3 regions of the Micromonospora sp. NBRC 101691 genome follow, and region 2 is predicted to be linked to each of the others. Evidence: riboswitches for the same ligand, from Rfam matches in the RefSeq annotation. Region 2 holds a riboswitch; each other region holds the start of a gene.
What was found. Region 2 has a riboswitch for cobalamin ahead of QSK20_RS10300 (energy-coupling factor ABC transporter permease). Riboswitches for the same ligand answer to the same signal wherever they lie in the genome.
Positions count from the first base shown of each region.

Region 1 (10,185 bases), on a different contig from region 2:
GGCACGCCGGATACCCCGAAATCCGCGGCTTCGCCACCGGCATGGCCAGCGACCGCGACGCCGTCGTCGCCGGCCTCACCCAGCCCTGGAGTTCAGGCCCGGTCGAAGGCCACGTCAACCGCATTTTTGGCTGAGGTAGACCCAGATGGCCGCCTCCCCCAGGGCGGGGTCCAGGAGCTGTCGAACTTCTTCGAACGGCGCGTCTCCGCCTACCAGGTCGGCGTCACCGGAAGCGTCAGCTTCGACGACGACTTCTGACCGACGGCGAGGGTCGGGACGCCACCGTCCCGGTCGTCGCTGTTCGAAGAGCGGAACCACCTCGATGCCGAGCAGCGTCGTGTCGGCCAGGCTGGGCACTTCGCGACTTCGCTTCCCGTGCCGCAGCAACGCGCCGACCTGCCGCGCCGCCCCTCGGTTGTGGCGGTGCGGTCAGATGCCGCCGGTGGCCTGTTTCACCGCTTCGCTCGGGTCGGACGGACGATCGGACGGGAGGTCGGACACAGGCTCGCCGGCATCGGGCCGGCCCGTGTCAGCGAAGGTGACCGGTGCGCCGAAGGCGGCGCGGCGGGAGGCCCGGCGCAGCGCGGTCAGCACCGCGGGTCCGGCGAGGACGATCGCCACCGCCGTGGTGATCGCCCGGCCGGTGTCCCAGCCGAAGGTCGAGGTGGCTGCGGTGAAGACGGCGAACCGGTGCAGGTTCTCCAGCACTGGAGCCCCGGCGACGTAGGAGAGCTGGGTGTCCGCGCCGGTGCTGAACGGCCAGAACCACAGGTTCATCAGCAGGCCGTACCCGTACGCGGCCACCGCGCCGTAGCCGGCGAGGAGAGCGATCTCGGCTCTGCCCTGCGGTCGTCTCGGCAGCAGGCCTGCGCCGAGACCGACCCAGGCGGCGGCGAGCATCTGGAACGGCAGCCACGGCCCGACCCCGGCGGTCAGCAACGCTGAGGCGAACAGCGATACTGCGCCGAGCAGGAACCCGAAGCCGGGGCCGAAGACGCGTCCGGCCAGAACGAGCAGGAAGAACACCGTTTCGATACCGGCGGTGCCGGCTCCCAGGGGACGCAGCGCGGCGTTGACCGCCGCGAGGACCCCGAGCATCGCCAGGGCCTTGCTGTCGATGCCGCCGGAGCTGAGTTCGGCGAGTACGAGCGCCATCAGCACCGGCAGCATGACGACGAGGACGAGCGGGGCCTCGCCGGTACGCGCGGTGCCCTCCGGCTGGGCGGGGACGACGAACGGCCAGGCGAAGGTGGCGAGCGCGGCGACCGAGGCGAGGACCAGGACGACGGCTGTGCGGGGGGCGACCCGGATCACGCTCACGCCGACGCTCCGCTGCCGGCCAGGGCGGTGGCGACCTGGTCCACGGTCAGCCAGGGCTCCGGCGCCAGGACCTTGGCCACCTGCGGGGCGAACGCCGGGGAGGCGAGCATGACCTCGGCGGCCGTGCCCTCGGCCACCACCTCCCCCTCGGCCATGACGATGACCCGGTCGGCGAGGCCGGCGACGAGTTCGACGTCGTGCGTCGCCACCACCACGGTCCGACCGGTGGCGGCGAGCCGGCGCACCAGGGCGGCGAACTGGCGTTTGGCGAGGTAGTCCAGTCCCCGGGTCGGCTCGTCGAGCAGGACCACCGGCGGGGCGGCGGTGAGCTGGACGGCGAGCGCGAGTCCGAGCCGTTGTCCCTCGGACAGGTCCCGGGGGTGGCGGTCGCCGGGCAAGCCGGGGGTGAGGTCGTCCACCAGTGCCCGGCAGGTGCCGGCCGGCGCCCCCGACTCCCGGTCCGCCTGCGCGCACTCGGCGTTTACGGTGTCGAGGTAGAGCAGGTCACCGGGGGTCTGCGGCACGAGTCCAACCCGACGGCGGGCCTGGGCGGCCGGCAGGGCCTTCGGGTCGACAGGGCCGTCGGGGCCGGCGACGGTGACCGTGCCGCCCTGCCGTGGGCCGCTGCCCTGGAGTGCCCAGAGCAGGCTGGACTTACCGGATCCGTTCCGGCCCATCAGGGCGACGATCCGACCGGGATGCAGGTCTAGGTCGACGCCGGCCACGGCGACCGTCCCTGGGTACCGCACGACGACCGAGCGGGCGGTAAGGAGCGGGACGGAGTCCGCGACGGTGGGAATCGTGGTCGGTGCCGTGCCGGTGAGGCGCTGGCGCAGCGTCGTCGCCCGCCGGCGGGCGTCGCGGACCGACAGCGGCAGCGGTGTCCAGCCGGCGAGGCGGCCGAGTTCGACCAGCGGCGGGCTGATGTCGGCGTCGGCGAGCACGGTCGCCGGATCCCCCTCGACCACGCGGCCGTCGCCGGCGAGGTAGACCAGCCGATCGGCGTACTGGACCACCCGCTCCAGCCGGTGTTCGGCGAGGACGACGGTGACGCCGAGGTCGTGGACCAGGCGGGTGACGGCGGCGAGGACGTCCTCGGCGGCCGTGGGGTCCAGCGCGGAGGTCGGCTCGTCGAGCACCAGGACCCGGGGGTGGCTGGTGAGGACCGCGCCGATCGCGACCCGCTGCTGTTGCCCGCCGGACAGGGTCCGCAGTGGCCGGTGCCGCAGGTCGGCGATGCCGAGCAGGTCCAGGGTCTCCTCGACCCGCTTGCGCATCACCGGAGCCGGCAGAGCGAGCTGCTCCATGCCGTAGGCGAGTTCCTCCTCGACGGTGTCGGTGACGAAGCCGGCCAGCGGGTCCTGTCCGACCACACCGACGACGTCGGCGAGGTCGCGTGGAGGGTGGTGGCGGGTGTCGCGGCCGTCCACCCGTACGGTGCCGTGCAGGGTGCCGCCGGTGAAGTGCGGCACCAGGCCGTTGATCGCCCGCAGCAGCGTCGACTTGCCGGCTCCGGTCCGGCCGACGACCAGGCACAGCTCCCCCTCGTCGACGTGGAGCGTCACGTCCCGGAGCATCGGGGTGTCGCTTCCGGCGTACCGGACCGTTACTCGGTCGAATTCGATCATCGTCCGCCTCCGGGGGTGCCGTGCCGTGCTGTGGCGGGTGGGGGTGCCAGCCAGGCGGGTGCCACGGCGACCGCGACCGCCAGCACCGTCAGTGGGGTCAGCTCGGGCCAGTTGAGCGGGCTGACCGGCGGGTAGAGCCGGGCCGGGTCGACCGAACCGGCCAGCATCACCAGGGCGGCGGCGGTCAGCCCGCAGCCGGCCACGGCCAGTTCGGCCAACCGCCACCGGTCGGGCCGGTAGCGGCTGCGGACCACCTGGCGACCGGCGATCAGCATCCCGGTCAGGGCGGTCACCAGGCCGCCGAGCAGCATCGGTCCGCCCAGATAGTCGGGGGCGGTGGCGTCGAGCAGCCCGTAGACGCCGACGCAGACGCCCACCAGTCCGGCGAGCACCAACGCGCCGGTGACGGCGCGCCGGCCGGTGGGTACGGCGGCTGTGCGGCCGTAGCCGCGGGAGTCCATCGCGGCGGCCAGGGCCACGGAGCGGTCCAGGGCGTCGGCGAGAACCGGTAGGGCGACGCCCCGCAGCGCGCGCAGTCCCTTCCCGGAGCCTCCGCGCAGGCGTCGTGCGCGACGTACCCGCAGCACGCTCTCCACCAGTTGCGGGGCGACCGACAACGCCACCACCACCGCCGTGCTCACCGCGTAGAGCGCCCCGGGTACGGCTTTGAGCAGTCGTTTCGGGTTGGCCAGGGCGTTCGCGGCGCCGAGGCAGATCAGCATGGTCGCCAGTCGGAGTCCGTCGTAGAACCCGCCGAGGAGTTCCTCGACGGCGACCGGCCCGAACAGGCGGATGCCCGCCGCCCATTCCGGCAGCGGGATCTCCGGTAGCCGGACCAGGATGTGTTCGCCCTGGCCGCCGCCGAAGACGATGCGGAACACGACCCGCATGGCGATGATCACCGTGCCGAGCAGCAGGTACATCCGGAACGCCATCGCCCAGGGGGCGTCGCTCCGGCGGCGGACGACCACGAACGCGGCGGTGCCGATCAGCAGGGCCAGTGGCAACGGGTTCGTGGTGTGGCTGGCCGCGGTGGCGAGTCCGAGCGCCCACAGCCACCACGCGCCGGGGTGCAGGGTCCGGGGCAGGCGGGAGGCCGGGGCGCTGACGTGGGGAACCGCCACCGGGGTTGGTGCGCCGGTGACGGTGGCATGGTCAGTCATCCGGTTCGGTGGCCCGCCGGCGGCGGGCGGCGAGGATTCCGCCGACGGCCAGTGCCACCAGCAGTAGTACGCCGGTCATCGTGCCCAGCGGGAGCCCGTTGTCGCGTCGGGCGGCGACTTCGGTGGCGACCGGCCCGTCGGCGGGTGTGGCCGGCGGGGCGGCGGTGGGGCCGCCGGTTCCTGGGGTGGCCGGCAGGCCCGTGGGGGCCGCGGTGGTCGGTGCCGCCGATGCCGACGCGGTGGCGGCCGACAGAGTGGTGGGTGCTCCCGCCGGCACGGGCCTTTCGGTGCGGGAGGGGGCGGCGGGTGCCGGTGGGGTCGCTGCGCCGGGCGGAGCCGGCTGGGATGGCGACGGTCGGGGCGGTGCCGGTCGCGTCGGGGCCACGCCGGGGCGGGGCGCGTCGTCGGGGCTGCGGTCGCGGGAGAACGACCAGCCCTCGAAGCTGCCGGCCGGCGGCCTGCGGTTCAGCACACCCTTGTCGCTGTAGCGCCAACTGCCGCCGTTGTCCGCGTGCCAGTAGGACCAGTAGGCGTTGGCCGGCGGCGTGTCCACGCACTTCTCGGTCGCCGCCGACGGCTTGCCCTCGATACGGCAGATGAAGCCCTCACCCCACCGCAGGGTGCCGGTGACCTGGAAGCCGGCGTTTTTCAGCGCCGCCAGGCCGGTCGCCTGAGCCCCCGGGGCGCAACGGACTACCGTCCCGCCGCCGAGTTCGTGGAAATCCACCACGACGGTGACTCCGGAGGCGTCCGGGCAGTGACCGGCGGTTCCGGCGGCGCGAGCCGGACCGGGTACCAGCAGTGTCGCGGCCATGACCACGGTGGCTGCCGCGAATCGGACCCCGGCGGTCATGTCGCGCGCCGACGGGTGAGCAGTAACAGGGCCGTTCCGCCGCCGATGAGCAGCAGCGCCACCAGGAGGTAGGTGATGACGGAGGCGCCGGTGGTGGGCAGGCCGCCGCCGACCGGTGTGGTGCTCGGGGCGGCGGAAGGGGTCGTCGCGGTCGGCGTCGGGGGCGGTGGGGTGGGGCTGTCGGAGTGGCTCGGTGTCGGTGTCGGGGTGGCGGAGCCGGACGGTGACGGTGAACCGCTGGGGGTCGGTGAGGCGGTGATGCTCGGTGAGGGGCTGGGCGAGGAGGGCGGGTCGAGGCCGATCCGGCCGAGGGGCACCTGCGCCAGGCCGAGCAGCGCCTGCGCGGTGGCTCGACGCCACTGGTCACGGTCGTTCTCCCCCAGGCCCGACGTACGGGCCGCCGTCAGGGTCTCGGCGTTGTAGGCGATCGCGCCGGCGTCGGCGGCGGCCGACCCGCCGGTCGTCGTGGTCAGTTGCAGCGCGACCAGGGCGGCGGCGGCCCGCGCGGCGGCGGTGTCGCGTCCGGCGGCGGCGAGGGCCTGCCCGGCCAGGCCGGTGCTGTTGGCGTTCGTGCCGCTGGTCGGGCCGGAACCGCCGAACGACCCGTCGGCCTGCTGCTGGGTCTGCAGCCAGTCGGCGCCGCGCCGGGCCGCGTCGGCGGCACCGGTGGCGCCGCTCTCGGCTGCGGTCAGCAGGGCCTGCACCGCCATGGCGGTCGAGTCGACGTCGAGGGTCGGGGCGGTCTGCGCGTCGCAGGTCGGCGTGTCGTCGGCGTCGGGGTACAGCCGGAAGCCACCCGCCGCGCACTGCTGGCGGACGAGGAAGTCCACGGTGTCCTGTGGTAGGTCACCGCTGCGGGCCAGTCCGAGCACGGTGAACGCCTGGTCGAAGGTGTTGCTGGCGTCGGGGCCGCTGGTGGCGGTGGTGCGGCTGGTGATGCGGCCCCGCTGGTCGCCGCTGTCCGCCCCGGCGACCAGGGCCAGGGTCTCCGTGCGCAGGTCGAAGCCGCCGAAGTCGGTCGGGTTCGCGCCGGCGGCGGTGGCGGCGTAGAGGAGTTTCGCCGTCGCGCCGCCGTCGGTGAAGCCCTCGATGCCCCAGTCGTCGTAGCTGTTGTACGACCGGACGTGGGCCGCCACCTGCCCGGTCGCCGCGCGGCGGGTCGGCTCGGCCGTGCCGGCGGCGGTCAGGGCGAGCAGACCGTCGATGGTCAGGCCCCAGTCCTGGCCGCCGAAGGGGCCGGGCAGTGCGCCATCGGTGAACTCGTCGGCCAGCCAGGTCGCGGCGTCGCGGGCGGCGGCCGGTTCGGCCGTGGCGGACGGGGCCGCGAGGCTGGGTGCGGTGGCGGCGAGCGCGACGAGCGCGGTCGTCGTGGCGACGCCGAGACCGGGACGTCGGAGCCGGGCCAGGGGCATGGTGGGTGCCTTTCGCGGAGCGGTCGGTGAGCTCCGGAGGGCACCTCGGACACGAAAAACCCGCTCGCGTGCATCGTGAGCGGGGTGACGGGCCTCGGCGGTGGCCGGACTTCACCCTGTGAACCTCGACAGTGGAAGCCGCTCGTCCCGGGCGGGGCATTCCGGCTCGCGAGGTGGGCCTCGCTCACGGTTGCGGGTCAGCGCCGGCTTCTACCGGCTTCCCCCCACACAGGACGTATGCAGTTGTGGCCCGGATGGACCGGGCGCCGACACGATACCGCCCGACCGTCACGCGACGCTAGACGGTGGTGCCGGCGCCCGATGCCGTCGAGGGTCAGCGCGGCTGGCCGGTCACGGGGCGGGGATGCTCGGCGCCGATCCCGATCCGAAGGACCAGCCCTCGACGCTACCGGGTGCGGGGTTGTAGCTGCCTGCCCCCGAGCTGCTGTAGGACCAGGCGCCGCCGCTCGGCGCGTGCCAGTACGACCAGTACGCCGTGACCGGCGGGGTGTTGACGCACGGGTCCGTCGCGGAGGTCGGCAGGCCGTTGATCCGGCAGACGAAAGCCAGCCCCCAGCGCTGGGTGCCGGTGACGGTGAAGCCCGCGCCCTGCAGGGCGGCCAGCCCGGTGGCCGGGTCGCCGGGTGCGCAGGCGACCTGCACTCCCCCGCCGAGGGCGGTGAAGTCCACCACGACGGTGACGCCGGAGGTGCCGGTGCAGGCGGCGGCCTGGGCCGGGCGTGGTGCGGGTTCGGCGGCGGTCAGGCCGGCGGCGAGGACTGCGGCCATCAGGCCGACGAGCCAGCCACGACGGGAGGGACGAAAACGGGACACGGATGCTCCTTCGATCGGGACGGTTGTTCCGGGGTTCAGCGGCAGAGCAGGGTGGGGGCGTCCAGGTCGGCACCGACGGCGGCGAGCCGTGGGTATCCGACCCCGGTCAGTCCGAGGACGGCCTGGGTGGTCGCCCGGTTGAGGGTCTCCCGGTCGAGGGCGCCGCCGTCGAAGTCGACCGCCCCCCGGTCGGCGGGCGCACCGGCGCAGCCGACCAGGAGTCCGACCAGGAACCCCCGGGCCCGGGCCCAGGCCAGGGGTCGGCCGCCGTCGCGCAGCGCCTGGGCGGCCAGCCCGGTGCTGTTCGCGTTCGCGGTGCCGGACGCGTTGGTGAAGCCCCCGTCGGTGCGCTGCACGGAGACCAGCCAGTGGAGTCCGGCGGTGGCGTCGGCCGGTCGGCCGGCGACCCGCAGGGCCTGCACCGCCAGGGCGGTGGCGTCCACGTCGGACACGCACGTCGGTTGGCCCGGCAGCACCGGGTAGCCGCCGTCGGGGCATCGGGTGCCGGCGAGCCACTCGCCTGCGGTGGGTGGGAGGCCGGCGGTGGTCCGGGCCAGCGCGAGGATCGCGAAGGACTGGCTGAACGCGTTGCTGTAGTCGCCGTACGCGGACCGGTCGGTGAACCGGCCGTTCGGTGCCTGGAGCGACCGCAGCCGGGTGACCAGGTCGAGTCCGCCCACGGCGGTCGGGTCGCCGCCGCGCACCTGCACGGCGAGGGTTAGCTTGGCGGTCGCTCCCGCGTACGCCTCGGTGGTGCCGTCGCCGAGGTAGCCGTCGCGGATGTCGGGGCGGGTGACCCAGGCCAGCGCCCGGGCTGCCGGGTCGTCGGCGACGCCGGCCGCGGCGAAGGCGAACACCGCGTCCAGGGTCAGTCCGGGGTCGGGGTAGGCGACACCATCGAAGACGACCTCGAACCGTTCACCGTCGACGAGTTGCCGGGCCAGCCAGCCGGCTGCGGCGTCGGACCGGTTGGCCACGGCCTGCACGGGCGTGATGAGGACGGGTGTGACGAGCGTGAGAACGGTGAGGACACCGCAAAGGAGGGTGAGCAGGCGGTGCCGGCTCAGGCGGACGACCATCGTCACGCGCCTTTCCGGCCCGGTGGTCGTCAGATCTCGACCGGTCGCCGAACGAGGGCAGCCGTCGAGACTCCGACCCGTGGGCCACGACGGGTTGAGGAGCGGGATACGCGGACACGGCGGGTATTCGGGCTCGCCGCCAGGGTGGACACCCTGGACGGCCTACCGTTGCGGGCCAGCGCCGGAATTCGACCGGACTTCCCCCACGCGTGTTCACGTCTTGAGTTATGGCCCACAGTTTCTGCTTCACCACGGCAGCTGTCAATGCCGGCGGTTCTGGCGGTCGGCACGCATCCGCGCCGCCGGCTTCAGGGCTTTGATGGGTGTGGCGCAGGACACGGCGCAAGGTCCTATGTGGTTGGACGGCGGCCCTTGCTAGGGTCGGCCCCGCGATGCATGAGGGAAGCCGGTGTGAGCCCGGCACGGTCCTCGCCACTGTGATCTGGCGAGAAGATCCTCTGACTCGAGAAGATCGGGCTTCTCGCTGGACCTGATCTTCATAGGCCTGGCGCTTGGACGTGGCAGCTGTCCAGCCCGCCGGACCTTCGCCCATGTGGGCAAGGAATGTCTGGGGGCCAGGGATCCTGGCACTGAACGCAGAACACCCCTCAGGTTGTTGGCGGCTGCGCCCGTACATCCCGCCATCGGTTTGACAGCGCTATAGCTACCGGCTATCTATTAGCGGTCCGGAGCGAATGGGGAGTGCCTGGATGCAGGACGTGGTGCTGGCCATGCTGGCGAAGGAGCCGGCGCATGGGTACGAGCTGCGCGGCCGGATGCGTGCCGCGCTGGGCCCGATCGGCGACACGATGAACGCCGGGCAGATCTACGTGGCGCTGGCCAGGCTGGGCAAGGCCGGGCTGGTGACCTCGGAGCGGGCCGAGGGGCTGCCGGACCGGCCGGACCGCCGGGTGTACGCGCTGACCCCGGCCGGACAGGAGCGGGTGGCGGGCTGGCTGGCCGAGGTGAGCTGGCCGAAGCCGGACCTCGCGGAGTTTCACCTGAAGCTGGTGGCCGCCGCGGCCGGCCGGCTTGCTGATCCCGTGGCGCTGGTCGACGCGCAGCGGCGCGAGGTGCTGCGCCGGCTGCGCGACGCCCAGCGCGCGGCGCTGGACCGGTCGGTGGATCCGGTTGCCGGGTTGCTGCTGGAGGGCGTCGTGCTGCGGCTGCGGGCCGACCTGGAGTGGTTGGAGGCATGCGAGCGCATGTGGGCCGGGCGTGATCGGACTGGGCGGAAGGCGGAGGCATGACCGGATCGATGGCGCTGCGGGCCCGCGGACTGACCAAGCGGTACGGCTCGAACGACACGCTGGTACGCGCGGTCGACGAGGTCGACCTGGACGTGCCCACCGGAGAGACGTTGGCGATCATGGGCCCGAGCGGCTGCGGCAAGTCCACCCTGCTGCACCTGCTCGGCGGGCTGCAACGCCCGACCGGCGGGCAGGTGTGGCTGGCCGAACACCGGATCGACACGATGAGCGAACGGGCCCTGGCCCGGCTTCGGCGCGACAGCGTCGGGTTCGTCTTCCAGTCGTTCCAGCTCATGGACGAGCTCACCGCGGTGGAGAACGTCGAGCTGGCCGCGCTGCTGGCCGGCCGGTCGCCGGGGCGGGCCCGTAAGCGGGCGATGTACCTGCTGGACCGGGTCGGGCTGGCCGACCGCGCCGCGCACCTGCCCTCGGCGCTGTCCGGTGGGCAACGCCAGCGGGTCGCCATCGCCCGCGCGTTGAGCAACGAGCCGCTGGTCTTGCTGGCCGACGAACCCACCGGCAACCTGGACAGCGCCGCCACCCTGGAGGTGCTGCGGCTGTTCGAGCAGTTGCACGTCGCGGGACAGACCCTCGTGGTGGTCACCCACGACGCCCGCATCGCCGCGGTCGCGGACCGGGTGATCTC
Region 1 is NZ_BSTB01000015.1:23,490-33,674, reverse strand. Features, by position in the region: gene QSK20_RS21635 (transposase) at 1-134, shown strand, start outside; gene QSK20_RS21630 (hypothetical protein) at 127-258, shown strand; gene QSK20_RS21625 (ECF transporter S component) at 430-1,320, opposite strand; gene QSK20_RS21620 (ABC transporter ATP-binding protein) at 1,317-2,948, opposite strand; gene QSK20_RS21615 (energy-coupling factor transporter transmembrane component T) at 2,945-4,111, opposite strand; gene QSK20_RS21610 (SCO2322-related protein) at 4,104-4,925, opposite strand; gene QSK20_RS21605 (prenyltransferase/squalene oxidase repeat-containing protein) at 4,961-6,376, opposite strand; gene QSK20_RS21600 (SCO2322-related protein) at 6,728-7,165, opposite strand; gene QSK20_RS21595 (prenyltransferase/squalene oxidase repeat-containing protein) at 7,246-8,289, opposite strand; cobalamin riboswitch at 8,391-8,516, opposite strand; gene QSK20_RS21590 (PadR family transcriptional regulator) at 9,000-9,539, shown strand; gene QSK20_RS21585 (ABC transporter ATP-binding protein) at 9,536-10,185, shown strand, end outside.
Region 1: it holds a riboswitch for cobalamin, as region 2 does, so the genes downstream of both, QSK20_RS21595 (prenyltransferase/squalene oxidase repeat-containing protein) here and QSK20_RS10300 (energy-coupling factor ABC transporter permease) in region 2, are expected to answer to the same signal.

Region 2 (10,185 bases):
CCGGTGCTCGGCCAGCCAGGCGGCCAGGCCGGCCGGGCCGCCGAAACCGCCGATGCGCACCTCACCGACCGGCAGCCGGGGATCGGCCACCCGTCCGGCCAGCGAGGAGACGACCGCGACGTCCGGCCGGGCGACGACCGCCGCCGCGAGAGCGCGGGCCTCGGCCGTACCGCCGAGGACGAGCAGCCGCCACCTCGGGACACGTCGCGCTGCACCTCGGTCGGGGGCTGTCGGTTCGGGATCATGGTCGAGGGTCATCCGGCATCTTCCTCGGTGGTCGCGAGCAGGGCCGCCAGGTCGGCGGCGGAGCGGGGGCGGGCCCCGGACAGGTGGGGCAACCGGTCGATCAGCCGGTGCACCAGGGGCGCCCAGGCGGGCGTCAGCCGCGCCGCCGCGAGCAGCTCCGGGTCGGCCAGCGCCTCGGTGGTCGGCACCCGGCGCACCCCGCCGTCGGCCACGACCACCACCTCGTCCGCCCACCGGAACGCGAGGTCGACGTCGTGGGTGGAGACCAGGATGGTGGTGCCGGCGGCGTGCAGGTCGTCGAGGGTACGCAGCAACGCCTCCACGCCCGCCGGATCGAGTCCGGCGGTCGGCTCGTCGAGGATCAGCAGCTCCGGCCGGAGCGCCACCGCCCCGGCGATGGCGACCCGCTTGCGTTGGCCGTACGACAGCAGGTGGGTGGGACGGTCGGCCAGCGCGGTGACCTGCAACGCGGCCAGCGCCTCGTCGCAGCGTTGCCGCACCTGCGCGGGGTCCAGGCCGAGGTTCACCGGCCCGAACGAGACGTCCTGGCGGACGCTGGCGGAGAACAACTGGTCGTCGGGGTCCTGGAGCACCAGCTGCACCCGCTGCCGCAGCGCCAGCAGGCCCGACCGGGTGCGTCGCACCGGCGTGCCGGCCACCTCGATCCGCCCGGCGTCCGGGGCGAGCGCGCCGACCGCGAGTCGGAACAGGGTGGTCTTCCCGCCGCCGTTGGGTCCCACCACGGCCAGCCGCTGACCGGGCAGGACGGTCAGGTCGACGCCGGTGAGCACGGGTTGGCGGGGCTGGTAGGCGAAGTCCACGCCGGACATCCGCAGCAGCGGTCCGGTCACCGCCACAGCCCACCGGAAACGGCCGTCAGGGTCACGATCGACGCCAGCAGCGCGACGGACGCGCCCACGAAGGCCGGGGAGAGCCGCCGGACCTCCACCTGCACCGCCAGTGAACCGGTGTAGCCGCGTACCGCCAGTCCCTCCTCCAGGCGGCGGGCCCGGGTGAAGGCCCGGACGAAGATCGCCCCCGCCTGCCCGGCCAGCGACCGGTACGCCGTGCGCCAGGTCCGGTACCCCAACCGCGCCGCCTGCGCCTCCCGTACCGTGCGCACGCTGTCGACCAGCAGGAACAGCATCCGGTACGTCAGCGCGGCGACCTCGGTCACCGCCGCCGGGACCCCGAGCCGGACCAGCCTCGGCAGGACGTCGGACAGGGGAGTGGTGGCGCTGAACAGCAGCAGGCACAGCAGGGCCGCCGCCGCGCGGCCGGTCGTGGTGGCCGCCGTCCCGACCCCGGCCGGGTTCCAGCCCAGCCGGGTCGGGGAGTGCACGGAGACCAGCAGCGGCACCGCGGAGGTGGCGATGAACAGCGCCGGCACCCGGGCCGCCCGCAGCAGCAGCGGCACCGGCACCCGGGCCGGGCCGACCAGCAGCAGCGCGGCGGCGGCGCCCGCCAACGCGGCGCCCGGCCAGGTCGGCAGGGCCACCGCGCACACCAGCAGGCCGAGCGCCAGCAGCGCCTTCTCGCCCGGGTGCCGTCCCCGCCAGGGACCGGTGTGCGCGGCGACGTCGAGGGCGAACACTAGCCGTTGGCGGCGTCGGCGTCGCGCATCCGCTGCCGGGTGCGGGCGACCCCGAAGTAGTAGCCGAGGAACCCGGCGCCCACCGCCGCCTGGAGGGCGAACAGGCCCGACTCGATCTCGCCGGAGGGCGGCTCGTAGATGGAGGAGAACCACGGTTCGTAGTCCGGGTGGTCGGCGACGATCGTCTCCTCGGCCTGGGCGTCCGCCCCGGTGAACGGCTCCTCGGCCGAACCGCCGAGCCCGAGCACCAGCGGAGCCACCGCCAGGGCGACCACCGCCAGCAGCAGGAGCAGGTTGACCCGTCCGAAGCGCTTCACGCCGCTACCTCCTGGGGCTTGCGCAGCACGCCGAGGCGCCGCAGCTCGTCTCCGCTGACCCGGGTGAGCAGTCGCACCACCAGCACCGACAGCAGCCCTTCGCTGATCGCCAGGGGGATCTGGGTGACGGCGAAGATGCCACCGAACTTGACCACCGCGCCGAGGAAACCGGACGCCGGGTCGGGGAACGCCAGGGCGAGCTGCACGCTGGTGACGCAGTAGGTGGCCAGCCCGCCCAGCGCGGCGGCCAGGAACACCGCCACGTCCAGGCTGCCGCCGAGGCGGCGGGCCAGCAGGTAGACGCCGTAGGCCACCCAGGGGCCGACGATCGCCATCGAGAAGATGTTGGCGCCCAGCGTGCTCAGCCCGCCGTGGGCCAGCAGGACCGCCTGGAACAGCAGCACGATGCCGCCGAGGACGCTCATCACCGGTGGTCGGAACAGCACCGCGCCGAGGCCGGTGCCGGTGGGGTGGGAGCAGGACCCGGTCACCGACGGGATCTTCAGGGCCGAGAGCGCGAAGGTGAAGGCGCCGGCAGCTCCCAGCAACAACTTGGACTCAGGGTCCTGACGGACCTGCCGGACGAGCGCCCGGCTGCCGTGGACGACGAAGGGTGCGGACACCGCGAACCACGCCGCTGCCTGCACCGGGGGTAGGTACCCCTCGGCGATGTGCATCGAAGACCTTCCTCTCCAACACCTCGTGGACGAGATCACACCGTCAAGGCCGGTCTCCTGGCTCCCGGATCGACGCTTCCTCCGGCCTTCCCAGGCCGTCGGCCTAGTGGCGCAAGTCGGAGGTCACTCCCCGGTCACAGTGGCGAGGGCCGCGCCGGTCTTCCACCGGCTTCCCGAGCACCTTGACGGCGAGAGGCTATCGACCGGCGACCGGCGGGGCAAGAGCGGTGATCCACCTGCGGCGGGCTGCCGACGTCGTCGGTGGCCGGTGGTGGTCCCGAGGCGCAGGTCAGCCAGAGGGTCGGCGATGTGATGACCATCCTCCGGGCTGCTATTGCAACCTCTTGGCAACTACGCAAGGATCGCTTCGCGGTCGGCTCGCGGCCGCGCCACGTCGTCGACCCAAGGAAAGAGGGACCCTGTGCGGTCTGCGCGGATGGTGGCTCTGCTCGCCGCCGGTCTGGTCGCCCTGTCCGCCTGCTCGGCCCCGACGGACACCCCCGCCGGCGACGGCGGCGACCGGCTCGTGGTGGCGACGGCGGGCGAGCCGGACACGCTCAACCCGGTGCTGAACTACGGCGTCGACGGCGGCTCGCTGATCTTCGACGGCCTGGTCGCCCGCGACGACCGTAACCAGCTCGTGCCGGCCCTGGCCCGGGAGCTGCCGACCGTGTCGGCCGACGGGCGGACGGTCACGGCGAAGCTCCGCGACGGGGTGGTCTTCCACGACGGCAGCCCGCTGACCGCGCAGGACGTGGTCTTCACCTACCAGGCGGTACTGGACCCGAAGGTCGACTCGACGCTCCGTTCCGACCTGGACATGCTCGCCGCCGTCGCCGCGCCCGACCCGTCGACCGTGGTCTTCACCCTCGAGTACGCCTACGCGCCGTTCCTCCAGCGCCTCGCGCTGGGCATCGTCCCGGCGAAGGCCCTGGCCGGGCAGGACGTCAACAAGGCCGCCTTCAACCGCAAGCCGGTGGGCACCGGCCCGTACCGGGTGACCTCCTGGACCCCGGGCGACCGCCTGGTGCTCGCCGCCAACGAGCGGTACTGGGGCGGCAGGCCGGCCAACTCCGGCGTGGTGGTGGCGTTCGTCCCCGACGACAACGTCCGTGCCCAGCGGATGCGGGCCGGCGAGTTCGACGTCGCCGAGCTGGCCCCGAGGCTGGCGTCCGGGTTCGACGGGCGGTCCGGCTACCGGGTGGAGAAGGTCCCCACCGCCGACTACCGGGGCGTGATGCTGCCGATGGGCGGGCCGGTCACCGGAGACCCGGCCGTACGGAAGGCGTTGCACGCGGCCGTCGACCGGTCGGCGATGGTGGCCGGCGTCCTCGGCGGGGCGGGGGAGCCGGCGTTCGGGCCGATCCCGCCGACGTCGGAGTTCGCCGAGCCGTCCATCGTCGGTAAGCCGGCCGCCGACCCGGCCGCCGCCACCGCCGCGCTGGACGCGGCCGGTTGGAAACCGGGTCCGGACGGCGTCCGGGTCAAGGACGGCCGCCCGGCCGCGTTCTCCCTCATGTACCCGGCCACCGACAGCCTCCGCAAGGAACTCGCCCTCGCGGTCACCGCCGACGCCCGGAAGGTCGGCATCAAGATCACTCCCGAGGGGCTGACCTGGGACGCGATCACCCCCCGGATGAAGACCGACGGGCTGGTCATGGGCTTCGGCACGCCGTACGACCCGGACTTCGTCTCGTTCAAGCTGTTCACCTCGACCTTCGCCGGCCAGGGCTTCTTCAACCCCGGCTCGTACCGTTCCGCCGTGGTCGACCAGGCGCTACGGGACGCCCGGGCCAACGCCGACCCGGCCGCCCGCAAGGCCGCGTACGCGACGTTCCAGAAGCAGCTCGCCACCGACCTGCCCTGGGTCTTCCTGACCTACCTCCAGCACACCTACGTGGTCCGCGACGCCGTCGAGGGTGTCGCGCCGCGGGTCGAGCCGCACGAGCACGACGTGGCCAACAGCCTCTGGTGGAACATCCACACCTGGACGAAGACCCCGTGACCCCGCCGGTTCCGGTGAAGGTCCCGGCCGGTCGGCGTACCCGTCGGCTGGCCGGGGCCGGTAAGGTCGTCCGTCGCCGGTTGCTGGTCGCGGTGCCGATCCTCTCGGCCACCAGCGTCGGCATGTTCGCCCTCGGCGCGGCCTCGCCGATCGACCCCGCGCAGCAGTACGCCGGGGCCGCCGCGTTCACCACCAGCGAGGAGAACCTCGCCCAGATCCGGGCCAACTGGGGCGTCGACGACCCGCTGCCGGTGCAGTACGCCCGCTGGGTGGGCAACCTGCTCCAGGGCGACCTCGGCTGGTCGACCAGCCGGCACGAGCCGGTCGCCTCGGTGCTCGCGGCCCGCGCCGGCTGGACCCTGCTGCTGGTCGGCCTCGCCCTCGCCCTGGTCCTGGTGGCGAGCCTCCTGCTGGGCACCCTCGCCGCCTACCGGCGCGGCGGATGGTTCGACCGGTCCCTGCGCGCCACCGCGTACGCCGTGCAGTCGATGCCGGTGTTCTGGATCGGGCTGGCCGCCATCGCCGTGTTCGCGCTCACCCTCGGCTGGCTGCCCGCCGGTGGCCTCACCGACGTCGCCGCCACCGGCACCGACCCCGCCGACGTGGCCCACCACCTGGTCCTGCCGGTGACGGTGCTGGCCCTGTCCCAGGCCCCGTGGTTCGTGCTGTTCATCCGGGACGCGGTCGCCGACAGCCTCCGCGACGACCACGTGCTGGCGGCCCGGGCCCGGGGACTGTCCGGCCGGACGGTGCTCTTCGGCCACGCGCTGCGTACCGCGCTGCTGCCGTTCCTCACCCTGGTCGGCACCCACCTGCCGGAGATCGTCGGCGGGGCCGTCCTGGTGGAGACCGTGTTCTCCCTGCCCGGCCTGGGCGCGGTCACCGTGCAGGCGGCCCTGGGCAGCGACTTCCCCCTGCTGGCCGCGATCACCCTGACCACCACCGTCGTGGTGCTGACCGCGAACCTGGCCACCGACCTCGCCTACGCCGCCGCCGACCCCCGGGTGCGCCTCGATGACTGACCTTGCGTCACGGATCCGCGCCCGCGGAGTCCGGCGACCGGGACGCGCCGGAAGCGCCGGACGTGCCGGACGCGGCGGCGTGCTCGTCGCCGCCGCCGTGCTGACCGTCGCGGTCGTCGCCTGCCTGCTCGCCCCCGTCGTCTGGCCGCTGGACGAGAGCGCGGTGGACCTGTCCCGCACCCGGCTCGCCCCGTCGCCCGCGCACCCGGCCGGCACCGACGACCTGGGCCGGGACGTGCTGCACCGCAGTCTCTACGGGCTGCGCGTCTCGCTGCTCGTCGGCGCGGTCGCCGCGCTGGTCGCCGCCGTCATCGGCGGTCTCGTCGGCGCGGTCGCCGGCAGCCTGGGCGGCTGGGTCGACCGGGTGCTGATGCGCGTCGTCGACACCATCGCCGCGCTGCCGCACCTGCTGCTGGGCATCTTCATCGTGGCGATGCTGCGGCCCAGCCTCGGCGCGGTGATCCTCTCCATCGGGCTGACGCACTGGCTCTCCACCGCCCGGATCGTCCGCTCCGAGTTGCTGAGCCTGCGGAACCGGCCGTTCATCGACGCCGCCGTCGCCGGCGGCGCCAGTCGGGCCCGGGTGCTCACCCGGCACCTGCTCCCGCACGTGCTGCCCCGCCTGGCGCTGGCGACCACGCTGATGGTGCCGCACGCCGTCTGGCACGAGACCGCCCTGTCCTTCCTCGGACTCGGCCTGCCCCCGCACCTGGCCTCCCTCGGCAACATGATCAACGACGGGCAGCGGTCCCTGCTCACCGGCGCCTGGTGGGCCAGCCTCGTCCCCGGGCTGCTCCTGGTCGTCGTCACGCTGGCCCTGGCCGTCCTCACCGGCCGCTGGCGGGACCGCCTCGACCCCCGCGTACGAGCGGAGCTCCAGCTGTGACCGCCACCCGCGACACCACCGCCCCCGCCGCGACCGGCGTCCACGCCGACCGTCCCGCCCTGCTGGAGGTGGACGGGCTGACCGTCCGGTTCCGGCTCCGCGACGCCGTGGTGCACGCCGTCACCGACCTGAGCCTGACCGTCCGGCCGGGCGAGCTGCTCGCCGTGGTGGGGGAGTCCGGGTGTGGCAAGTCCGTGCTCGCCCACGCCCTGCTGGGCCTGCTGCCCGGCAACGCGACGGTCACCGGGCGGGCCCTGCTGCGTCCGCCCGGCGGGGAGTCGGTCGACCTGGTCGGCTGCACCGAGCGCCGCCTCGCCCGGACCGTGCGCGGCCGGGCCGTCGGCCTCGTGCCGCAGAGCCCGGCCACCGCGCTCACCCCGGTCCGCACCGGGCGGCACCTGCTGGCGGAGACGCTGCGCGCGCACGGTCACACCCGGCGCGACGCGCCGGCCGCCGCCGAACGGGTCGCCGCCGACGTCGGCCTGCTCCCCGCCGACCTCGACCGCTACCCGCACGAACTCTCCGGTGGCATGGCCCAACGCCTGGCCACCGCGCTCGCGCTCGCCCCCGACCCGCCGTTGCTGCTGGCCGACGAACCCACCACCGGCCTCGACCGCCCCCTGGTCGACCACACCCTCGACCTGCTGCGCCGCCGCTGCGACACCGGCGCGGCGGTGCTGCTCATCACCCACGACCTGGCCGCCGCCCGCCGGGTCGCCGACACCGTGGCGGTCATGTACGCCAGCCGCATCGTCGAGCACCGGCCCACCGAGGCGATCTTCGCCGCGCCCGCCCATCCCTACACCGCCGGCCTGCTCGACGCCCTGCCCGACCGCGCCTTCCGCCCCGTGCCCGGCCACCCGCCGATGCTCACCGACCTTCCCGCCGGCTGCGCGTTCGCGCCGCGCTGCGGCCGGGCCAGCGACGTCTGCGCCACCCCGCCCGCCGTCGGCGCGGCGTCCGGCTCCGGCCAGGTCGCCTGCCACCACCCGCTGACCGCCGGAGCCACCGCATGACCCCCACCGGGCTCGCCGCCTGTCAGGTCGGCGTCTCCTACGGCCGCCAACGCGTCCTCGACCGGGTCGACCTGCACGTCGCCCCCGGCGAGACGGTCGGACTGCGCGGTCCGTCCGGCAGCGGCAAGTCCACCCTGGCCCGGGTCCTCGCCCTGCTGCACGCGCCCGACGCCGGGCACGTCACCCTCGACGGTCGACCCGTCGCCGGGGCCCGGCACCGGTTGCCCGCCGCCGTGCGTACCCGGGTCGCGGTCCTGTTCCAGAGCCCGCGCGCCGCGACGGACCCCCGGCTGAGTCTCACCGACATCATCGCCGAGCCGCTGCGGGCCACCGGCACCCCGCCCGAGCAGGCCCGGGCCCGGGCGGTCGAACTGGCCGACCTGGTCGGGCTCACGCCGGACCTGCTCACCCGACGCCCGCACGCGGTCAGCGACGGGCAGCTGCAACGGGCCTGCCTCGCCCGTGCCCTGGTGCACCGGCCGGGCTATCTGCTCTGCGACGAGGCCACCGCGATGCTCGACGCCTCCACCCAGGCCCACCTGGCCGCCGTCATCACCGACCACCAGCGTCAGCACGGCACGGGCGTCCTGGTCATCACCCACGACCCGGCCCTGATGGACCGCTGGGCCACCCGCGTGGTCGACCTGCCCGCCCCGGACGGAGCCTGACCGACCGGAAGCGCGGGTCGATGTATTTTTCCCGGCGCTCCCGACTCCTTACCGGTAGTCAGCCTTCCAGGGAAGGAGCGCCATGAGGAGCATCCAGCTGTTGGCGACCAGCGTCGTCGCGGTGGTGGCCGCGTCGATGGTGGTCGCGCCGGCGTACGCGGCGGATCCGTCCGCCGACACGGGACGCGACGAGACCCAGGCGGCGGTCCTCGCCTACAAGACCGTGTACCCGACGATCTCGGACGCCGCCGCCAAGGTCGCGGCCAGCCAGCAGGAGACCCGCAAGCAACTGCACGAGCAGTTGGCCAAGGAGTCCCAGACGTACGGCGGGGGCCACTTCGACCCGCTGTCCGGGATCACCCACGTGGCCCTGACCACCCAGGAGGGCGCGGACCGTGCCGCCGAGGCGGGACGGGCGCTCGGGCTCACCGTCCAGGCCCGGGTGGTCGAGCGCAGCTACGACGAGTTGGAACGGCTCGCCGACACGGTACGCGCCGGCACCGACCAGCTCGCCGTCCTGGCCAAGGGACGGGTGGGCGTCGAGGTCAGCAGCAACACGGTCACCGTCGCCCTGACCGCGCAGGAGGAGGCCAGCCTCCCCAAGGGCGCGGTGCCGAGCTGGGTGACCATCGAGCCGGCCAGCACCGACGCCGTCGAGGAGGACGTCTGCACGTCGCGGGCCAACTGCAACGACAGCCTGCGGGCCGGACTGGTGATCCGCCGTTCCGGCGGTGGCTGCTCGCTGGGCTTCACCGCCCGCAGCGGCGGCGTGCGCTGGGCGCTCACCGCCGGCCACTGTGGCGGTGGCACGGTGACCAACTGGTCCACCGCCGGTACGCCGATCGGCCCGATGCACCCGGTCAACGCGATCAACTCGGGTCCGGTCGACGCCGGGGCCATCCAGGTCACCAACGCCGGGTACGCGGCGGACACCCTCGGCCGGATCGCCATCTCCGGCTCGTCCTGGGTGCCGGTCAAGGGCCGGGCGCACACCATGTCGTTCATCTGGGTCGGCGACGTGGTCTGCGTCTCCGCCCGGTACGCGGCGCCCACCACGTCCGGCAACCCGTGCGGTGTGGTCACCAAGACCAGCGACGCGGCCGTACGGGGCCTGACCAGGTACGAGGGCTACGACCCGTGCCCCGGCGACAGCGGGGGCGGGGTCTACTGGCTCACGTCGTCCGGCAAGCGGTACGCGTTCGGCCTGCACAGCCGCAGCACGTCGGGATGCAACGCGTCGCCGCGGAAGGCCTGGTTCAGCGCGCTGCCGAGGTTCTGGCCCGGCCTGGCCTACGACCTGGCCTGACGCGCACGGACGCCGGACCAGCCGGGGCGGAGGTCAGGGCCGACCTGATCCCCGCCCCGGCGGCGACCCGGTCCGGTCCCGCCGGACCGGGTCCGCCGTCGCGCGCCACCGCCTCCGCGCTCCTCCCGGTCCCGCCGGGCCCGGCGGCCAGGTCGGCCTCGATCGCCGCGCGCAACGCCGCCGGGTGCCGCCGACGAGGTCAGCGGCCGGCGACGTCGACCACCACGGCCTTGGGCTCGGTGAAGAAGTCCCGGCTGAACAGCCCGCCCTCCCGCCCCACGCCGGAGGTGCCGACGCCGCCGAAGGGGGCCCGCAGGTCCCGGACGAAGAAGCAGTTGACCCAGACGGTGCCGGCGCGCAGCCGCGCGGCGACCCGGTGGGCGCGGGACAGGTCGGTGGTGCACACCGTGGCGCTGAGGCCGAAGGGCGTGTCGTTGGCGACACCGAC
Region 2 is NZ_BSTB01000004.1:353,355-363,539, reverse strand. Features, by position in the region: gene QSK20_RS10320 (cobalt-precorrin-6A reductase) at 1-258, opposite strand, end outside; gene QSK20_RS10315 (energy-coupling factor ABC transporter ATP-binding protein) at 255-1,076, opposite strand; gene cbiQ (cobalt ECF transporter T component CbiQ) at 1,094-1,840, opposite strand; gene QSK20_RS10305 (energy-coupling factor ABC transporter substrate-binding protein) at 1,840-2,157, opposite strand; gene QSK20_RS10300 (energy-coupling factor ABC transporter permease) at 2,154-2,834, opposite strand; cobalamin riboswitch at 2,865-3,034, opposite strand; gene QSK20_RS10295 (ABC transporter substrate-binding protein) at 3,256-4,839, shown strand; gene QSK20_RS10290 (ABC transporter permease) at 4,836-5,861, shown strand; gene QSK20_RS10285 (ABC transporter permease) at 5,854-6,747, shown strand; gene QSK20_RS10280 (ABC transporter ATP-binding protein) at 6,744-7,763, shown strand; gene QSK20_RS10275 (ABC transporter ATP-binding protein) at 7,760-8,431, shown strand; gene QSK20_RS10270 (hypothetical protein) at 8,514-9,737, shown strand; gene QSK20_RS10265 (aldehyde dehydrogenase) at 9,937-10,185, opposite strand, start outside.

Region 3 (10,185 bases), on a different contig from region 2:
CGGCGTCCCGGCTCGATCCGACGCTGCTCGACCGTCCCGGCGTCGCCGACGCCCGGCTGCTGCACCTCAGCGGCATCACGCCGGTGCTCTCCGCGTCGTGCCGGGCACTGGTCGAGGCGGCGCTGGTGGCACGGGCGCGGCCCGGCGTCACGGTGAGCTTCGACGTCAACTACCGGCCCCGCCTGTGGCCGGTCGAACGGGCCGCGCCGGTCCTGCGGGACCTCGCCGACCGCGCCGACGTGGTCTTCGTGGGTCTGGACGAGGCGTGGACGCTGTGGCGTACCCCCGATGCGGCGGCGGTGCGCCGGCTCCTGCCCGGACCGTCCGTGGTGGTGGTCAAGGACGGGGCGGTGGGCGCGACCGCGCTGGCCCGCGAGGGCCGGACGAGTTTCGTGCCGGCGCTGCGCGTCCCGGTGGTCGAGCCGGTCGGCGCGGGCGACGCGTTCGCCGCCGGCTACCTCTCCGCGTGGCTGCGTGACCTCGATCCGGTGACCACCCTGCGCTGGGGCCACCTGGTCGCCGCGCACGCCCTGCGGGTGCCCGGCGACCAGGCCCCGCTGACCGCGCGGGCGCACCTCGACGACCTGGCCGGCGTGCCGGCCGACCGCTGGCCGGCGGTACGCCTGCCCGAACCCCGCCCCGAGAGGACATGACCATGTCTCCGCACGACTTCGCCCCGGTCTTCGGCCGTGCCCGGGTGATGGTGATCCTGCGCGACCTGCCGGCGGAGGAGACCGTCCGGCTCGCCGGCCGGGCCTGGGACCTGGGTATCGACGTGGTGGAGGTGCCGGTGCGCACCCCGGACGCGCTGCCCGCCCTGCGGGCCGCGGTGAAGGCCGGCCAGGAGCGGGACCGCCGGGTGGGGGCGGGCACCGTCTACACCGTCGAGCAGGTACGCGAGGCCGCGGACGCCGGGGCGGCGTTCACCGTGGCGCCCGGGTTCGACCCTGCGGTGGTGGACGCCGCCACCGGGTGTGGCCTGCCGCACCTACCGGGGGTGGCCACCCCCACCGAGGCGCAGCGGGCCCGGGACCACGGGCTGCGGTGGCTCAAGGCGTTCCCCGCCGCCAGCCTCGGTCCGCAGTGGTTCCGTGCGCTCGCCGGGCCCCTGCCCGAACTGTCCTTCGTGGCCACGGGCGGGATCGACGCCGGCAACGCCGGTGACTTCCTCGCCGCCGGGGTGCGGGTGGTGGCGGTCGGCTCCGCGTTGGCCGATCCGGCGCAGATCGACCGGCTCGCCGACCTGGCCCGTGGCTGAGTCGCCCGGGGCCGGGGGGAGTGTCCGGACGCGGCGGCCGTGAACTGCTGCCCGACCGCGCCGGCCGGCCGCCGGCCGGCGACCCCGCCGGTGCCGGGAGGTCGGTCAGGCGGGTGCTGTCGCGGTGCTGTCGCGCAGCACCACCCCGGCGTCGAGCACCTCGATCCGGTCGCCGACCTTGCCCGGCTCCAGCGCCAGGGTCATCGCCCGCGCGCCCATCTCGACCAGCGGGAGCCGGACGGTGGTCAGGGTCGGCGTGACGTCACGGGCGATCGGCATGTCGTCGAAGCCGGTGACCGAGACCTGGTCGGGCACGGCCACGCCGCGGAGCCGCAGCAGCGACAGCGCGCCGACCGCCATGGAGTCGTTGAGCGCCACGATCGCCGTCACGCCGGGTACCGCGTCGAGGAGACTCGCCGTCGCCTCGGCTCCGCTGTCCCGGTCGAACTCGGCGTAGCGGACCTGCTCCTCGGGCAGGGACAGATCCTGTTCGGCGAGGGCGCGGCGCAACCCGACCAGCCGGTCGGTGGTCGTGGTGAGCAGCCGGGGACCGGCCACCACCCCGATCCGCCGGTGACCGAGTGCGAGCAGTTCCCGGGCCAGCAGGTAGGCGCCGTTCTCGTTCGCCGGCATCACCGCGTCGCCGGCGTGCTCGTGCCGTCCGATCACCGCCACCCGGCCGCCGGTCGCCTCGTACGCGGCGAGCTGCTCGTTGAGGCGTGTGGTGAAGCTCGGGTCGTGGTAGCCGGAGCCGGCCAGGATCATCGCCGCGACCTGCTGACCGCGTAACAGGTCGACGTACTCCAGTTCCCGTTCCGGGTCGCGGTAGCTGTTGCAGATGATGAGCAGCTTGCCGCAGGCGGTCGCGACCCGTTGCAGTCCCCGGGTGATCTCGGCGAAGTACGGGTCGGAGACGTCGTGCACGATGACGCCGACCACGCTGCGCTGGGGACGGGCCAGGAGCTGGGCGTGCGCGTTCGGGACGTAGCGAAGGTCGGCGACCGCCCGCAGCACCCGGTCGCGCAGCTCCTCGGTGACGGTCTTGCTGCTGCCGTTGATAACCCGCGACGCGGTCGCGGGGGAGACCCCGGCCCGCCGGGCGACGTCGGCCAGCGTCGCCATGGCCACCCCCGAGTTGCTCTGCTGATGTGGTCGCGCCGTGGGGCGCGGCCCCAGGCTACCGCAGCGCCCGGGACGGTCCCAGCCGCGTGAGCTCCGGCACGCCGGGGCAACGGGCGGGGGAAAGGCCTTGCCCGGCGGGTCGGCGGCCCCATACCCTGCTTAGGAAAGCGCTTGCCTGAGGTGGAAGGAAGATCATGACCCGCAGGCCGATCGGCATCATCCTCAACGGCGTCACCGGCCGGATGGGGTACCGCCAGCACCTCGTCCGCTCCCTGCTCGCCATCCGTGAGCAGGGCGGCGTCCCGCTGGACGACGGCACCACCATCTGGCCGGAGCCGGTGCTCGTGGGCCGGAGCGAGACCCGGCTCCGCGAGATCGCGGAGCGCCACGGTCTGGCCGACTGGACCACCGACCTGAGCGCCGCGCTGGCCCGCGACGACGTCAAGATCTACTTCGACGCGCAGGTGACCCAGCAGAGGGAGAAGGCGATCCGGCAGGCCATCGAGGCCGGTAAGCACATCTACACCGAGAAGCCCCTCGCCGAGACCAGCTCCGGCGCGCTGGAGCTGGCCCGCGCCGCGAGTGCCGCCGGGCTGCGCACCGGGGTGGTCCAGGACAAGCTCTTCCTGCCCGGCCTGCGCAAACTCAAGCGGCTCATCGACGGTGGCTTCTTCGGCCGGATCCTGTCCGTCCGCGGCGAGTTCGGCTACTGGGTCTTCGAGGGCGACTGGCAGCCCGCCCAGCGTCCCTCCTGGAACTACCGCGCCGAGGACGGCGGCGGCATCGTCGTCGACATGTTCCCGCACTGGCAGTACGTGCTGGAGGAGCTGTTCGGCGAGGTCAAGGCGGTCACCACGGTCATCGCCACGCACATCCCGCGCCGGGTCGACGAGTCCGGCAACTCCTACCCGGCCACCGCCGACGACGCCGCGTACGGCATCTTCGAACTGGCCGGCGGGATCGTCGCCCAGCTCAACTCCTCCTGGTGCGTCCGGGTCAACCGCGACGAACTCGTCGAGTTCCAGGTCGACGGCACCGAGGGCAGCGCGGTCGCCGGGCTGCGGGGTTGCCGGATCCAGCACCGGGCGGTCACCCCGAAGCCGGTCTGGAACCCGGACCTGCCGGTGACCGAGAACTTCCGGTCCCAGTGGACCGAGGTGCCGGACAACGAGGAGTTCGACAACGGCTTCAAGGTGCAGTGGGAGGCCTTCCTGCGGCACGTCGTCGCCGGCGAGCCCTTCCGCTGGGACTTCCTCGCCGGGGCGCGCGGGGTGCAGATGGCCGAGCTGGGCCTGGTCTCGGCCCGCGAGGGCCGCCGGGTCGAGGTGCCGGAGCTGGACCGATGACCGTCGAGGTGCGGCTGCCGGGTGGCGAGACGTACCGGCTCGGCGGTGGGGCCGGGTTCGCCCGCCCCGCCGGCCCACCGACCTCCCGGATCGCGTACGCCGCCGCACACGTGGTCGCCGATCCCACCGCCGAGAACGTCCCCGGGGCCCCGGCCGCCCTGGACTGGGAGACCACCCTGGCCTTCCGGCACCACCTCTGGGCCCACGGCTTCGGGGTCGCCGAGGCGATGGACACCGCCCAGCGGGGCATGGGACTCGACCACGCGGCCACCCGCGAGCTGATCCGCCGCAGCGCCGCCGAGGCCCGATCCGTCGGCGGGCGGATCGTCGCCGGGGTCAACACCGACCACCTTCCCCCGGGCAGCTACCCGGTGGCCGAGCTGACCGCCGCGTACCGCGCCCAGCTGGAGGAGGTGCTGACCGCGGGGGCCCGCCCGGTGCTGATGTGCAGCCGGCACCTCGCGGCGGCGGCGACCAGCGCCGACGACTACCTGACCGTCTACTCCGAACTGCTGGCTGCCAGCGACGAGCCGGTGGTGCTGCACTGGCTCGGCGACATGTTCGACCCGGCGCTGCACGGCTACTGGGGCGCCACCGACCTGGACCTGGCCGCCGACACGGTGGTCCAGCTCGTCAAGGACCACGCCGACAAGGTCGACGGCATCAAGGTCTCCCTGCTCGACGCGGGCCGCGAGATCGCCCTGCGTCGCCGGCTGCCCGCCGGGGTGCGCCTCTACACCGGCGACGACTTCCACTACCCGGAACTGATCCGGGGCGACGAGCAGGGGTACTCCGACGCCCTGCTGGGGATCTTCGCCGCCATCGCCCCGGCCGCCGGGGCGGCGCTGGCCGCCCTGGACGCCGGGGACCTCGACACGTACGAGCGGATCATGGCGCCCACCGTGCCGCTGGCCCGACACCTGTTCGGCGCCCCCACCTGGCACTACAAGACCGGGATCGTCTTCCTGGCCTGGCTGACCGGCCACCAGGAGCACTTCACCATGGTCGCCGGTCAGCAGGCCGGCCGGTCCCCGGCGCACCTGGCCCGGCTGCTCGTCCTAGCCGACCGCGCCGGCCTGCTGCCCGACGCCGAACGGGCCGCCGCGCGGGCCCGAGCCTTCTTCACCGTCGCCGGGGTTGCCCAGTGACCGCCCCCCAGGTCGCGCCGGACGTCGCCCACGCGCCAGGGCTGGCCCGGTTCTCCTTCAACCAGGCCACCGCCAAGCACTGGCCCCTCGAAGAGGTGGTCGCCGGCTGCGTCGACGCGGGCGTACCCGGCATCGGGCTGTGGCGCGAACCGGTCGGCGAGTACGGCGCGCAACGGGCCGCGCGTCTGGTCCGGGACGCCGGACTCACCGTCACCTCGCTGTGCCGCGGCGGGTTCTTCACCGCCGACGACTGGCGGACGGAGAACCTGCGGGCCATCGAGGAGGCGGCCACCCTGGACTGCCCGGTGCTGGTGCTGGTCTCGGGCGGGCTGCCCCCGGGCAGCCGCGACCTCGACGGGGCCCGGCAGCGGGTCGCCGACGGGATCGCCGAACTGGCCCCGCACGCCGCCGCGGCCGGGGTGACCCTGGCCATCGAACCGCTGCACCCGATGTTCTGCGCGGACCGGTGCGTGATCGCCACCCTCGGCCAGGCCCTCGACATCGCCGAACGGTTCGAGCCCGGCACGGTCGGGGTGGTGGTGGACGCGTACCACGTCTGGTGGGACGACACGGTCCACCACCAGATCGCGCGGGCCGGGGACCGGATCGCGGCGTTCCAGGTGTGCGACTGGATCACCCCGTTGCCGGAGGGGGTGCTGCTCGGGCGGGCCCTGCCCGGCGAGGGCTGCATCGACCTGCGGCGGCTGCGGAGGGCGGTGGACGCCGCCGGCTACACCGGCCCGATCGAGGTGGAGGTCTTCCACGCCGACGTGTGGGCCCGCCCCGGCCGGGAGGTGCTGGACGCCTCCGTCCGGGGCTACCGGGAACACGTGCTCTGACGCCGACCGCCGCCGCCCGGTCCCCTCCACCGGGCGGCGGCGGTGGCGGGTCACACCCGGGTGCGGGTGTCGACCGGGGGACGCCAGCGGGCGTAGCCGAGCATCGGGCGCAGCGCCACGCCCGGCGGCACCAGCCGGGTCAGCGTGTCCCGCACCGTGATCGCCGCCGGGCTGCGCAGGTACTGACCGAAGCGTCCGAGCCGGTACGACGCGCGGGCCATCTCCTGGGTGCGCGGGCGGCGGTCCCGGTCGTACGCCGCCAGGGCGGTGGCCGGGTCCGGTGCCGCCGCGCAGTGGTGGCCGAGGACGGCGGCGTCCTCGAGTGCCATGGCGGCACCCTGACCCAGGTGCGGCGTCATCGCGTGGGCGGCGTCGCCGAGCAGCGCCACCCGGCCCCGCGCGTAGCTGGGCAGCGGCGTGGCGAGGTGGTACACGTCGTGGCGGAGCACCCGCTCGGGCGCGGTGACGGCGAGCAGCTCCGGGATCGGGGCGTGCCAGGACCCGAAGATCCGGCGTACCTCGGCCAGCTCGTCGCCGGCCCGCTCCCCGGGCGGGCAGGTGATGCCGCCGAACCAGAAGACCCGGTCCCCGCCGAGCGGCACCATGCCGAACTCCGTCCCCGGCCCCCAGGTGACCGACGCCGGCACCGGCGCCGGCCACTCGACCACCGCCCGCCAGGCGGTGGTGCCGGCGTACGCCGGTGGCGGGGTGTCCGGCCAGAGGCAGCCCCGTACGACGCTGCGCAACCCGTCCGCCCCGACCACCAGGTCGGCGCGGAGGGTCCGCGTCACCCCGGCCCGGCGCACGTCGACCTCGGCTCCGTGGTCGTCACCGCGAACCGCCCGCACCTCCGCGCCGCCGTGCAGGGTGTCCGCCGGCAGCGCCTCCCGCAGGATGCGGTGCAGGTCGACCCGGTGGACCCCGAGCGTGGTGGTGCCCAGCCGGCGTGCCATGTCGGCGCTGTCCATCCGGGACAGCCAGCGGCCGGTGGGGGTGCGCAGCCCGCCGGTCGGTCCGACCCGGCCGGCGGCGCGGACCCGGTCACCGAGGCCGAGGGCGTCGAGCGCGCGCAGCGCGTTGGCCATCATGGTGAGCCCGGCACCCACCTCGCCGGGTTCCGCGGCCCGTTCCAGGACGGTCACCCGCCACCCGGCCCGAAGCAGTCCGACCGCCGTGGCGAGGCCGCCGATGCCACCACCGACCACCACCGCCTGAGAACCTCTCACGCCCGCCATCCTTCTACAGGTGTAGAAGGCCATACTACGGCGGACGGACCACCAGGGAGGGGCACAGTGACGGGCCGGGCAAAACGGGTTGAACTGCTGGCGGACGCGGCCATCACGCTGATCGCCGAGCGGGGGATGCGCGGGCTCACCCACCGCGCGGTCGACGCCCGAGCCGAAATGCCGGCCGGCACCACATCGGCGTACCTGCGGACCCGCCGGGCCCTGGTGGAGGCGGTGGTGCAGCGCCTGGTCGACCTGAACCGCGTCGACTTCGCCGCCCGCCGGCTGCCGGTCGACGCACCCGCCGGAGAACGGCCACCGCTCACCCCGGCGGACCTCGACCGCCTCGCCACCGGCATCGCCGCGCTCTTCGACACCTGGCTCAGCACCGGCCGGGACCGGGTCCTGGCCCGGTACTCCTGCCAACTGGAGGCCACCCACCACCACGGGCTGCGGCAGATCCTCGAACACGGCACCGTCATGCGGGAACAGGCCCGCGACATCCTCGCCCGAGCCGGCGCGGCGAACCCGGACCGGCAGGGCGACCAGTTCCTCGCCTTCGTCGACGGCCTGCTCTTCGACCGGCTGGTCGGCACCGGCGGGCTGAGCGCACCCATCCCCGGCACCGAGGAGAGCCGCGCCGACCTGCGCGACGCCATCCGCAGCCTGCTCCGCGCGCTGACCGGCCGCTGATCCGCAACGGACGCCCGCCCGGCCGCCTGCCCGTCGGGACGCCCTGCCGCCACCTGGGCGGCGTCCGCTGGGGCATCCGGTCGTCGGCTGTGGACCGATATGTCGATCATCTTCGTGGCGTTCGTCACCGTGACACCCCGGCGGGCCAGCGGCTAGGGTGACGCTGCCGTGGTGCTCGGGAAGCCGGTGAGATACCGGCGCGGCCCTCGCCACTGTTATCGGGAAGTCCGCGACCCTCGTCGTCAAAGAGGCCACTGGGCGTACGCCTGGGAAGGCCGGTCACGGACGCACCACCCGTAAGCCAGGAGACCGGCCACGGCACTGTGACGAACCGTCCACGAGGTGCTGGAAGGCGATCCCGATGCGCGAGCGTGCTGTCTGGTCCACCCTGTCCCGGCGTGCCGCCGCGCCGCTGACCGTTCTGGTCCTCCTGCTCGGAGGCTGTGGTGCGGCGGACGACGACCCCGCGACCGCCCCGGCGTCGGCCGCCCCGGTCAGCGTGACCAACTGCGGCACGCCGGTCACCGTGGCCGCGCCGCCGAAACGGGCGGTGACGTTGAACCAGCCGGCCACCGAGATCATGCTGGCCCTGGGCCTGGCCGACCGGATGGCCGGGACTGCGTACCTGGACGACGCGATCCTGCCCGAGTACGCCGACGCGTACGCCACGGTGCCGGTGCTGGCCAAGGAGTACCCGGCCCGGGAGAAGCTGCTGGAGGCGGAACCGGACTTCGTCTACGGCTCCTTCCAGAGCGCCTTCGGTGACGAGGGGGCCGGTGACCGGGCCGAACTGGCGAAACTCGGCGTCGGCTCGTACCTCTCCCCGGCCGGCTGCCCGGCACCGCACCGGCCGGCGAAGCTCACCACCGACCACGTGTTCACCGAGATCCGCGACATCGCGGCCATCTTCGGTGTCCCCGAGCGGGCCGAGAAGCTCATCGCCGACCAGCGGACCCGGCTCGCCGCCGCGGCGGACCGGATCGACGACGCCGCGAAGCTCTCCGTGCTCTGGTGGGACGCGGGCACCGACGCCCCGAGCGTGGGGGCCTGCTGCGGCGGCCCGGGCATGATCATGTCGGCGGTCGGCGTCACCAACGCCTTCGCCGACCTGACCGGAGCGTGGGCCGACAGCGGTTGGGAGACGGTCGCCGACCGCGACCCCGACGTCATCGTGCTGGTCGACGCGACCTGGGACACCGCCGCCGCGAAGCGGACCTTCCTGACCGGCCACGCCACCCTGCGGCACCTCGGGGCGGTGGCGGGCCAGCGGTTCGTGGTCATCCCCTTCTCGTCCACCTCCGCCGGGGTGCGGCTCGTGCTCGGTGTCGAGGCGCTCGCCGACGGCGTCGCCGGGCTCGGCGAGGGGACCGGACGCTGACCACCGCCACCGTCCCGACCGTCCCCGCCCCGGCCGGGGTCCGGCCCCGCCACCCGGCCGGGGCGGCCCTGCTGGTGGGCGGGCTGCTGGTGGCGCTGGTGGCCTCGATCGGCGCGGCGGTCACCGTCGGACCGGCCGACATCTCGATCCGTACCGTGTGGACGGTGGTCGGCGACCGGCTGGGCCTGGTCCACTCCGACGTGCCGCTGCTGCGCGAGCACATCGTCTGGCGGCTGCGGCTGCCCCGGGTGCTCGGCGCGGCGGTGGTCGGGGCGGGACTGGCGGCGGTCGGCGCGGTGATGCAGACCGTCACCCGCAACCCGCTGGCCGACCCGTACCTGCTCGGGGTCTCCTCCGGGGCGTCGCTCGGCGCGGTCGCGGTCCTCGTCGTCGGGCTCGGCGGCGGGATCGCCTCGCTGACCGGCGGCGCGCTGGCCGGCGCGCTCGCCGCGTTCCTGGCGGTGATCGCGGTGGCCGGCCTGCGCGGCGCCCTGGATCCCACCCGGGTGGTGCTCGCCGGGGTGGCCGTCGCCCAGCTCTGCGCCGCCGCGACCTCGTTCGTCATCATCTGGGTCGCCGAACCGCACGCCACCCAGAGCATCACCTTCTGGCTCTCCGGCTCGATGGCCCGGGTCGACTGGTCGGCGCTGGCCTGGGCCACCCCGATCCTGGTGGCGGTGCTCGCCCTGGTGGCGGTGTACGCCCGGCTGCTCAACGCGTTCGCCTTCGGCGAGGACGCCGCCGCCGCCCTGGGCGTGCCGGTCAGCCGGGTCCGCTGGCTGCTGCTGGTGGCGACCGCCCTGCTCACCGCCGTGCTGGTCGCGATCAGCGGGGCGATCGGCTTCGTCGGGTTGATCCTGCCGCACGCCGTCCGGTTCCTCACCGGGGCGGACCACCGGCGGCTGCTGCCCGCCGTGGTGCTGGCCGGCGCGATCTTCCTGGTCTGGGTGGACACCGCCGCGCGGACCCTCTTCGCGCCCCGGGAACTACCGGTGGGTGTGCTGACCGCACTGCTCGGCGTGCCCGCGTTCGTGGTGCTGCTGCACCGGCGGAGGGCGCGCGGCTGATGCTGGACGTCACCGGTGTGTCCTGGACCGTCGCGGCCCGACGGATCCTCGACGACGTCACCTGCGCGGTCCCGTCGGGCAGCCTGGTCGGACTGCTCGGACCGAACG
Region 3 is NZ_BSTB01000017.1:141,304-151,488, reverse strand. Features, by position in the region: gene QSK20_RS23820 (sugar kinase) at 1-653, shown strand, start outside; gene QSK20_RS23815 (bifunctional 4-hydroxy-2-oxoglutarate aldolase/2-dehydro-3-deoxy-phosphogluconate aldolase) at 656-1,258, shown strand; gene QSK20_RS23810 (LacI family DNA-binding transcriptional regulator) at 1,364-2,380, opposite strand; gene QSK20_RS23805 (Gfo/Idh/MocA family protein) at 2,575-3,726, shown strand; gene QSK20_RS23800 (dihydrodipicolinate synthase family protein) at 3,723-4,874, shown strand; gene QSK20_RS23795 (sugar phosphate isomerase/epimerase family protein) at 4,871-5,713, shown strand; gene QSK20_RS23790 (FAD-dependent monooxygenase) at 5,764-6,939, opposite strand; gene QSK20_RS23785 (TetR/AcrR family transcriptional regulator) at 7,006-7,632, shown strand; cobalamin riboswitch at 7,785-7,964, shown strand; gene QSK20_RS23780 (ABC transporter substrate-binding protein) at 7,994-9,010, shown strand; gene QSK20_RS23775 (FecCD family ABC transporter permease) at 9,085-10,077, shown strand; gene QSK20_RS23770 (ABC transporter ATP-binding protein) at 10,077-10,185, shown strand, end outside.
Region 3: it holds a riboswitch for cobalamin, as region 2 does, so the genes downstream of both, QSK20_RS23780 (ABC transporter substrate-binding protein) here and QSK20_RS10300 (energy-coupling factor ABC transporter permease) in region 2, are expected to answer to the same signal.